DNA from 4 places in the Halomonas sp. 5021 genome. Region 4 is predicted to be linked to each of the others. Evidence: predicted binding sites of a transcription regulator. Region 4 holds the regulator's gene; each other region holds the start of a gene.

Region 1 (2,204 bases), on a different contig from region 4:
CATGCGCCGCGACGACTTCTCCCGCCGTTTAATGCGCGAATCAACGCTGACGCCCGGCGACCTCATTCTGCCGGTTTTCGTCCTGGAAGGCAGCCAGCAGCGCGAAGCCATCGCCTCTATGCCGGGTGTGGAGCGCCTGTCGATTGACCTGTTGATCGAGCAGGCCCGCGACGCCTATGCGCTGGGCATTCCCGCAATCGCACTGTTCCCGGTTGTCGGCGGTGAACAGAAAACCGAACTCGCCGAAGAGGCCTACAACGCCAACGGGCTCGTACAGCGCAGCGTGCGCGCACTCAAGGAGGCGCTGCCGGAACTGGGTATCATCACCGACGTCGCCCTGGACCCGTACACCATCCACGGCCAGGATGGGATTATCGACGAGAGCGGGTACGTGCTTAACGACCGCACCGTCGACACCCTGCTCAAACAGGCGCTCTCCCATGCCGAAGCCGGTGCCGATGTCGTTGCCCCCTCCGACATGATGGACGGGCGTATCAGCGCTATCCGCCAGGTGCTTGAACAGGAGCATCTGCACAACGTGCGCATCATGGCTTACAGTGCCAAGTACGCCTCGCACTACTACGGTCCCTTCCGCGATGCCGTGGGCTCCTCCGCCAACCTGGGCAAAGCCGACAAGCGGACGTACCAGATGGACCCGGCCAACAGCGACGAAGCCCTTCATGAGGTGGCAATGGACATTGCCGAGGGAGCTGACATGGTCATGGTCAAACCGGGAATGCCTTACCTGGATGTTGTCCGGCGGGTCAAAAGCGAGTTGCGCGTGCCCACCTATGCCTATCAGGTAAGTGGCGAATACGCGATGCACCGCGCTGCTTTCGACAATGGCTGGCTGGATGCCGACACGGTCATCCTGGAGTCTCTGATGTGCTTCAAGCGCGCCGGGGCAGACGGTATTCTGAGCTACTTTGCCCTTGACGCCGCACGTCTGCTGACGAATGCGCGTTGATCCTGGGAGGCTGAAGCCAGTAAAGCGTAGATGACAATGCCGTGACACGTCTTTGTCATCTTCCTCCGCCATACTGCGTTAACAGATGCGTATCAGGCAGTGATATGCTCAGAGACGACTAACGCCGGAGGCAGCTACCATGGACGACCAGGTCACCGATAACTCGCCCTACCCGCGCCATGACAATGACGGTAGCGACAGCGAGATGTCCACGCTTCGCGTCAACCGCACGCCCACGGGCGTTCAGGCCCGCGAAGCGCTGCCTGAGACCGATCTGGACGACCCGCAGCTTTACTTCAATCGCGAGCTCTCCCACCTGCAGTTCAATATCCGTGTGCTGGAGCAGGCGCTGGATGAAGCACACCCACTGCTCAACCGATTGATGTTCTTGCTGATTTTTTCATCCAACATGGATGAGTTCTTTGAAATTCGCGTGGCCGGACTCAAGCACCAGATTGCCCTGGGTGACGATACAACGGGTGCCGACGGGCGGCTGCCAAGGGCGGTGCTTGCCGAGATTTCTGACATTGCCCACGCGCAAATCGTCCGCCAGTATCAGATTCTCAACGATACATTGTTGCCTGCTCTAGAAGCGCAGGGGCTAAGGTTCCGTCGCCGCGACCAATGGACAAAGGCGCAAAAAGACTGGGTCCACGAGCTGTTCAACAACGACATCATGCCGGTCATCAGTCCCATCGGTCTGGACCCCTCGCACCCTTTTCCGCGGTTGGTGAACAAAAGCCTCAACTTTATCGTCGAGCTGGAGGGCAAAGATGCCTTTGGACGCGCCGGGGGCATGGCGATTCTCCCCGCGCCCCGCTCGTTGCCACGCCTCATGGCGCTGCCCAAGCATCTGTGCAGCGAGGGCTATACCGAGTACGTGTTCCTGTCGTCGATGATTCATGCCCATGCTGAAGAACTGTTTCCAGGCATGAAGGTGCGCGGTTGCTACCAGTTCCGCCTGACACGCAACGCCGACATGAGCGTTGACCCGGAAGAGGTCTCCGACCTGGCCTCCGCGCTGCGTGGCGAGCTTTTGGCTCGCCGCTATGGCAGTGGCGTACGTCTGGAGGTGGCCGATAACTGCCCGGACGACCTGACCAACTTCCTGCTGCGCCAATTCAGCCTTGAAGCTGACGACCTATACCGTGTGCAAGGCCCGGTCAACCTGACCCGGATGATGGCCGTTCTTGGCGATGTTGACCGGCCGGAGCTGCTCTACCGGCCGTACACGCCT
Region 2 (2,204 bases), on a different contig from region 4:
TGGCGGTTCAACTGGTCGCTGCAATGGGCTTGGTGGCTGCCACAGCGCTCAATATTGCTTCATTGGCCGTTGTCGTACCGCTGGTAATGCTATTTACCGGCATGATTGGCCTTATTACACCCAATGCCATTTCCTCGTTGCTGGATCATTTCGGCCACATCAGTGCCACCGCCACTGCCTTGTTAGGTGGTATTCAATTTAGCTGTGGTGCCCTGGCAGGCGCCATGGTGGGTCTCTTTGAAGTCGAACACCTATGGCCGATGGTTCTGACCATGCTGGCGGCTGCCCTGTTGGGCAACGTCGGTGTGCGCTTGCTGACGCCAGCGGCAACGGATGTGCGCTCGGGATGATCGAGGACGTTGTGACGTGGTTGGATATGTCGCCGAACACCTGGACGGGGTGTGCGCTGACCCTCGCGTTAGGCGCCTTTGTACAACGCGCCACTGGTTTTGGCTTGGCGGTTATTGGGGCGCCGCTGTTGTTGATGATAGAGCCGCGCCTGGTACCCGTGGTGTTGGTGCTTTTCGGGTTCACCGTGTCGCTAATAATGGTACGCCACTACCTGCACGAGGTACGCCTGGGGGCACTGGCCATGGCACTGGTGGGACGCTTGCCGGGCAATGCGTTGGGGCTTTGGCTGCTTATCGCAGCGCCAATGGTGGTATTGGAAAAGTTGATTGCTGCCATCGTTCTGTTTGCGGTATTTGTCACGCTATGCCGCGTGCGGGTGCCGGTCAATCGCGTGTCGTTATTTGGTGCGGGGGTATTCTCGGGGATTTTTGGCACTGTCGCTGCCATCGGCGGGCCGCCAATGGTCCTGCTAATGCATGGATTTGCCCCAGACCGACTGCGCGGCAACCTCGCGGCTTTCTTTATCATCACCTCGATGCTGACGCTCGCTACACTGGCGTTGGCAGGGCAGGTGGGTTTATGGCATTTGGGCGTGGCGGCAACGTTATTGCCCGCTGTACTGCTGGGGAATGCGCTCGCCGACAGGGTGGCGCATCGCATTGATCGGCAATGGCTTCAGGCGGCGTCGCTTGCGCTATGTACCCTGGCAGCCGTGGGGCTTTTGTTGTAATAAATGATGGCGTTGCGAGCCGTGATGAAAAATTTTAAAAAAATTATGTTGTGACATTGCTTGTCATGAAGCTGTCATCGAAGCGATGCAAAGTGTGCCTTGCGAAGGCAATATCCCTAACAGCTTCAGGAGTAATTCGCATGAACCGTATTCTCAAAACTACCGTGCTCGCGGCAGCTGTAATGAGCGTGGCAGGTGTTGCTCAGGCTCGTGATCAAATAAACATTGTCGGCTCTAGCACTGTGTATCCGTTTGCCAGCTATGTGACCGAGGAATTTGGCGCGACAACCAACTACCCGACGCCGGTCATCGAGTCTACCGGTTCAGGCGGCGGTTTGCGTCTGTTTTGTAACGGTGTTGGCGATGGCACCCCGGATATCACCAACGCATCGCGCCGCATGAAGCCGTCTGAGTTCGAGCGCTGTGCAGAGAACGGCGTGACCGATATTACCGAAGCCAAGATCGGCTCGGATGGTATCGTGCTTGGTCAGTCTAACGAAAACGATGTCGTGCCACTCACCCTTGAACACATCTTCATGGCTGTGGCCGCGCAGGTGCCCCAGGATGGCCAACTGGTTGAAAACCCCTACACCAACTGGAGCGAAATCGACGCTTCGCTGCCGGATCGCGAAATCTCCATCTACGGACCGCCCACCACTTCCGGTACCCGTGATGCTTTCGAAGAGCTGGTGATGGAAACCGCCTCCGAAGGTATGGATGCCTACGAAGAAGCCTACACTGACATCCGTTCTGACGGTGTCTACATCGACGCCGGTGAGAACGATAACCTGATCGTTCAGCGTCTCCAGGAAGACACCGGTGCCTTCGGTATCTTCGGCTATTCCTTCCTGGAAGAGAACACCAACACGCTGAATGCGGCAACAATCAACGGTGTTGAGCCGGAGCCCGAAGCCATCAGTTCTGGTGACTATCCGGTTGCCCGTTCACTGTGGTTCTACGTCAAGAACCAGCACGCTGACGAAGTGCCGCCCATGTACGAATACGTTGACATGTTCATGTCAGAACAGATGATTGGCGGCGACGGTTACCTCCGTGATCTCGGCTTGATCGTGCTGCCGGAAAGTGAGCGTGAAGAATGGCGCCAGCAAGTGGCAGACCGCGC
Region 3 (2,204 bases), on a different contig from region 4:
ATAGCGTCGCCCTCAAGGGCGCGGGTCTCGATCAGACCATCGCGCCCCCCAGGGTTGACGCCGTGGACACCACCGCCGGTGGCGATGCGTTCATCGGCGGCCTGCTGGCCGAGTTGTCAAAGCACGGTATCGAGGAAGGCTGGCACCAGGATATTGACTTCCTCTCCCGCGCGGTGGACCTCGCCTGCCGCTGTGGCGCCCATGCGGTCACCCGACCAGGCGCTTACGCCTCTCTCCCCACCCATGCGGATATCGAAGCGCTTCGAAACAGTTAATAGCTATATAGTTCGGTGACCGCTGGACGGTCACCGATGTGAGTGAGGCAGTCGCAATGATAAGCTGAAAGCCACAACTCCCGATGACTGGGATGTGGTCGTTATTGCGTGGCTGTAAAGTTTTCCGCAGCGGCTTCTAACACCGATCTAGCCGATTCCGCATCTTCAAACCCTAGCCCTTCCATACCACCGTCAGGCCCTTTGTAATTGGCAAACCACAAATCAATGATCTGACTGACACCTGGATACTCGCGGTCCAACTGTGTCATGTTTTCAATATTTGCAAAAGGTGAATCCTGAGCGAGAACGGCAATGAGCTTGTCGTCTTGCTCTCCGTCATCCAGCATTTTAAGAACACCAATAACGTTCACGTCGACAATTTCACCTCGTGGAACGGCTTGGCCCAGCACAATCACATCCAGTGGGTCACCATCACCCCCCAACTCTTTTGGCAAAGCAGTGCCTGGAATAGCGCCATAATTACCGGGGTAGCCTAGGTAATTCACGACGCGCGGTTCACCGTCTTTATACTCCCAGTAAACCGCTTTGGGATCATCTTTACTGACTTCCCATTTCGCCGATGTGCCCGCGGGTATTTCAACGATGGCTCTTACCGAACCCTCTGCATTGATGGCATTCATCGCCATCAAGTCTTCTTCACCCACGATAGTGAACTCATCTGTTGCGGTCATGTTTTGGGCAATGGGCGTGGTGTCAGAAAACGCCAATCCGCCTAGCGCCTGAGCCTGAGCCTGAGCAGAGGATGCTAAAACCGCCATGCACGCTACGCTCGTAAGTAATAGTTTTTTCCGCATCATGTTCTCCATTGGTTTTTCAGATACGTTATCGAGGAGAGATGACGGGGTAATGACAGATTACTTTCCAAAATTGAATGCTAAACCACGGTACTTCTTTGACTGGCTAACCATTATTGACCCACATCTGTTGCAAGCTGGTGTGGGCTTTTTTGATTGGAGACGTCTTCATCGGCCGTTAGAGACGCCATGGCACGACTTGTTTAAATGTCAGACATTTACTAGAATAAATTACATCCAATAAAAGATAAGAGATCACCGATGCCGCTGGACGCTCTACCAGCCCACCAGGGTGGCGCTGAACAATTAGCCCGTTTACTCGCCCAAGCCCTGCTGGCAGGCCACTGGCAGCCGGGTGACGCCTTCCCCAAGGAAATGGACATCGGCACGCACTTCGATGTGAGCCGTAATCAGGTGCGCAATGCGCTGACCCGTTTGACCTCCGCAGGGCTTTTAGACCGCACCGCCGGGCGTGGCACGCAAGTCCGCGAAATGAGCGACTGGCACCTGCTGGATCCGCTGATGAGCGAATGGATGACGGGGCTTACCGACCTCGACCCGCAGCTCACGCGCGCCATCTATGCGTTTCGCTTTTCGGCCGAGCCCATCGTGGCGGGCCTTGCCGCCGAAGCGGCCGATGCGGACGATATCGCCCGGCTGGAAGCCGCCTTTGAAGGCATGCAGAAAACTGCCCAGTCAGCCGCCGCTCGCGCCCAGCACGCCGAGTACGACGTCATGTTTCACGATGCCACCTACCAGGCCAGCCACAATTTGGTGTGGCGGCAAATGGGACACCTGTTGCGCCCTTCGATCATGGCCCTGGTACATGGCTCTCAGCACCGCACCGACACCTTCGACGACAGCCTGTCACGGCATCGCCGCGTTCTTGAAGCCATTGTGCGCCGGGATGCCGAGGCGGCGTCTTTCGCCGCGCGGGAAGTGCTTCGCCGCACGGCGATCGATCTGGGTATCGTCAATTAACCGGCCATCGACCACTGACTAGGATCTGACCCTATGAAAATTACCCGACTGAAAACCTGGCAAGTCCCCCCGCGCTGGCTGTTTCTCAAGATCGAAACCGACGAAGGCTGCTACGGCTGGGGCGAGCCGGTCA
Region 4 (2,204 bases):
TGGCTGCTGATGTGGCCAACGCTGTGGGCCTTATGGGTCGCCGGCGAAGGGGTACCCGGGCGCAACGTACTGCTCATCTTTATCGCCGGGGTATACGTCATGCGCGCAGCGGGCTGCGTGGTCAATGATTATGCCGATCGTCACGTCGATGGCCACGTCAAACGTACCCGACAGCGCCCGCTGGCTACCGGGCGGATCAGTGAAACCGAGGCCCAACTGCTGTTTATCGGGCTGGTGACGGCGGCCTTCATGCTGGTGCTGTTGACCAATTGGTTTACCGTGTTGCTGTCGGTGGGCGGCGTGGTATTGGCGTTTATCTACCCGTTCATGAAGCGCTACACGCATTTTCCCCAGGTAGTGCTAGGGGCGGCGTTTTCCTGGGCGATTCCGATGGCGTTCGGTGCGGTCCTTGGCCATGTGCCGGTAGAGGCATGGCTGCTGTTCTTTGCCAATGTGCTGTGGACGGTTGGCTATGATACCCAGTACGCCATGGTTGATCGTGACGACGATATCAAGATTGGCATTAAATCGACGGCCGTGTTGCTGGGTAATGCCGACCGGCTGGTGATCGGGCTGCTTCAGCTGGCCACGCTGGCATTGCTGGCCTGGGTGGGCGCGCGCCTCGGGCTGGGCGGTTTTTTCTGGCTCGGCCTGGCGGGGATGGCGGCGACGTTTATTCACCAGCAGCGCTTGATCCGTCACCGTGAGCGGGATGCCTGTTTTCTGGCGTTTCTGAATAATCACTGGTCGGGCCTGCTGGTGTTTGCCGGTATTGCGCTGAGTTGGTGGCCAACGGCTGGCGAATCTCTGTCAATGTCATAGAATTGTCATCAAGTCATGGTGTGATCGTCATGTACCTGTCACTGGATTACTTTCTATCGGACACCGTGAGGCTCTGGAATGACCGCCAAGACCGTCTTGATCGTCGATGATGAAGCATCCATTCGCGAGATGATCGCGGTGGCGCTGGAAATGGCCGACTACCGTGTTCTTGAAGCGGACAACGCTCAGGATGCCCACGCCATGGTCGTTGATCATCAGCCTGACCTGCTATTGCTCGACTGGATGATGCCCGGTACCAGCGGCATCGAGTTGGCTCGGCGCCTCAAGCGCGAGGAAACCACCGCCGAACTGCCGATCATCATGCTCACCGCCAAGGGTGAAGAAGACAATAAGATACAGGGGCTTGAAGCGGGGGCCGACGATTATATCACCAAGCCGTTTTCGCCCCGTGAACTCGTGGCACGCCTCAAGGCCGTGCTGCGTCGTGCGACCCCACGTGGCGTGGAAGATCCCATCGAAATTAATGGGTTGCTGCTTGATCCGGTGGGCCACCGGGTAAGTGCCTACGGTAAAGCGCTGGATATGGGGCCGACCGAATACCGGCTGTTGCAATTCTTCATGACCCATCAGGAAAGGGCCTACACACGTAGCCAGTTACTCGACCAGGTGTGGGGCGGTAATGTGTACGTGGAAGAGCGCACTGTGGATGTTCATATTCGTCGGCTACGCAAAGCCCTGGGCGACGGACATCAGAACTTGATCCAAACGGTACGCGGTACGGGCTACCGCTTCTCCGCTCGAGCTTAACCGTGCGTTTGTGGAGCCGTGAGCTTTGGCGTTTGCTAGGTTGGGCGGCACTCGGCATCTGCCTGGGATGGCTACTTGGCCTGCCGGGCCTGGGGTTGGCCGGTGGCTTCGCGATGTGTCTGGTCTACCACTTGCGGCAATTGCGCGCCGCTTACCGCTGGCTGACGCAACGCCCGCAGGATGAACCGCCGGCCGCAGGAGGACTGTGGGGCGAATTGTTTGATCGTTTGTACCGATATCAGAAAAGCCAACGGATTACCCAGGGCCGTCTCCGCTCGACGCTTGCCCGCATTCAAGAATCCTCGGAAGCCATGCGCGATAGCGTGGTGATGCTCGACCGTCACGGCGACCTGGAGTGGTGGAACAGCGCTGCCAGCAATATGCTGGGGCTACAAACCGCTCACGACCGTGGACAACATATTACCAATCTGCTTCGCGACCCGCGGTTCATCAGCTATTTCAACGCCCGCGACTACAGTGAGCCGCTGACGCTCACGTCGCCGATCGATGAGCGTCGCATTTTGCAGTACCAGATTACCCTTTATGGTGACGACGAGCGCCTGGTCATGGCGCGCGATATTACGCGCTTGCATCAGCTAGAGCAGATGCGCCGC

What was found. The regulator PhoB, encoded in region 4, activates phosphate uptake and scavenging genes when phosphate is short. The targets are predictions, from matches to a motif close to TGTCATANNNNTGTCANA.
Region 1: the regulator PhoB is predicted to act here: its motif matches at 997-1,014, upstream of ppk1 (polyphosphate kinase 1).
Region 2: the regulator PhoB is predicted to act here: its motif matches at 1,143-1,160, upstream of R3F64_RS18580 (PstS family phosphate ABC transporter substrate-binding protein).
Region 3: the regulator PhoB is predicted to act here: its motif matches at 1,131-1,148, upstream of R3F64_RS17140 (inorganic diphosphatase).

Annotation. Positions count from the first base shown of each region.
Region 1 covers NZ_JAXOVU010000003.1:46,043-48,246, reverse strand. Annotated here, with positions in the region: gene hemB (porphobilinogen synthase) at 1-967, shown strand, start outside; gene ppk1 (polyphosphate kinase 1) at 1,173-2,204, shown strand, end outside.
Region 2 covers NZ_JAXOVU010000020.1:18,102-20,305, forward strand. Annotated here, with positions in the region: gene R3F64_RS18570 (multidrug effflux MFS transporter) at 1-350, shown strand, start outside; gene R3F64_RS18575 (sulfite exporter TauE/SafE family protein) at 347-1,081, shown strand; gene R3F64_RS18580 (PstS family phosphate ABC transporter substrate-binding protein) at 1,222-2,204, shown strand, end outside.
Region 3 covers NZ_JAXOVU010000015.1:11,080-13,283, forward strand. Annotated here, with positions in the region: gene R3F64_RS17135 (carbohydrate kinase family protein) at 1-275, shown strand, start outside; gene R3F64_RS17140 (inorganic diphosphatase) at 377-1,090, opposite strand; gene R3F64_RS17145 (FadR/GntR family transcriptional regulator) at 1,352-2,071, shown strand; gene dgoD (galactonate dehydratase) at 2,105-2,204, shown strand, end outside.
Region 4 covers NZ_JAXOVU010000002.1:200,645-202,848, forward strand. Annotated here, with positions in the region: gene ubiA (4-hydroxybenzoate octaprenyltransferase) at 1-822, shown strand, start outside; gene phoB (phosphate regulon transcriptional regulator PhoB) at 901-1,590, shown strand; gene phoR (phosphate regulon sensor histidine kinase PhoR) at 1,593-2,204, shown strand, end outside.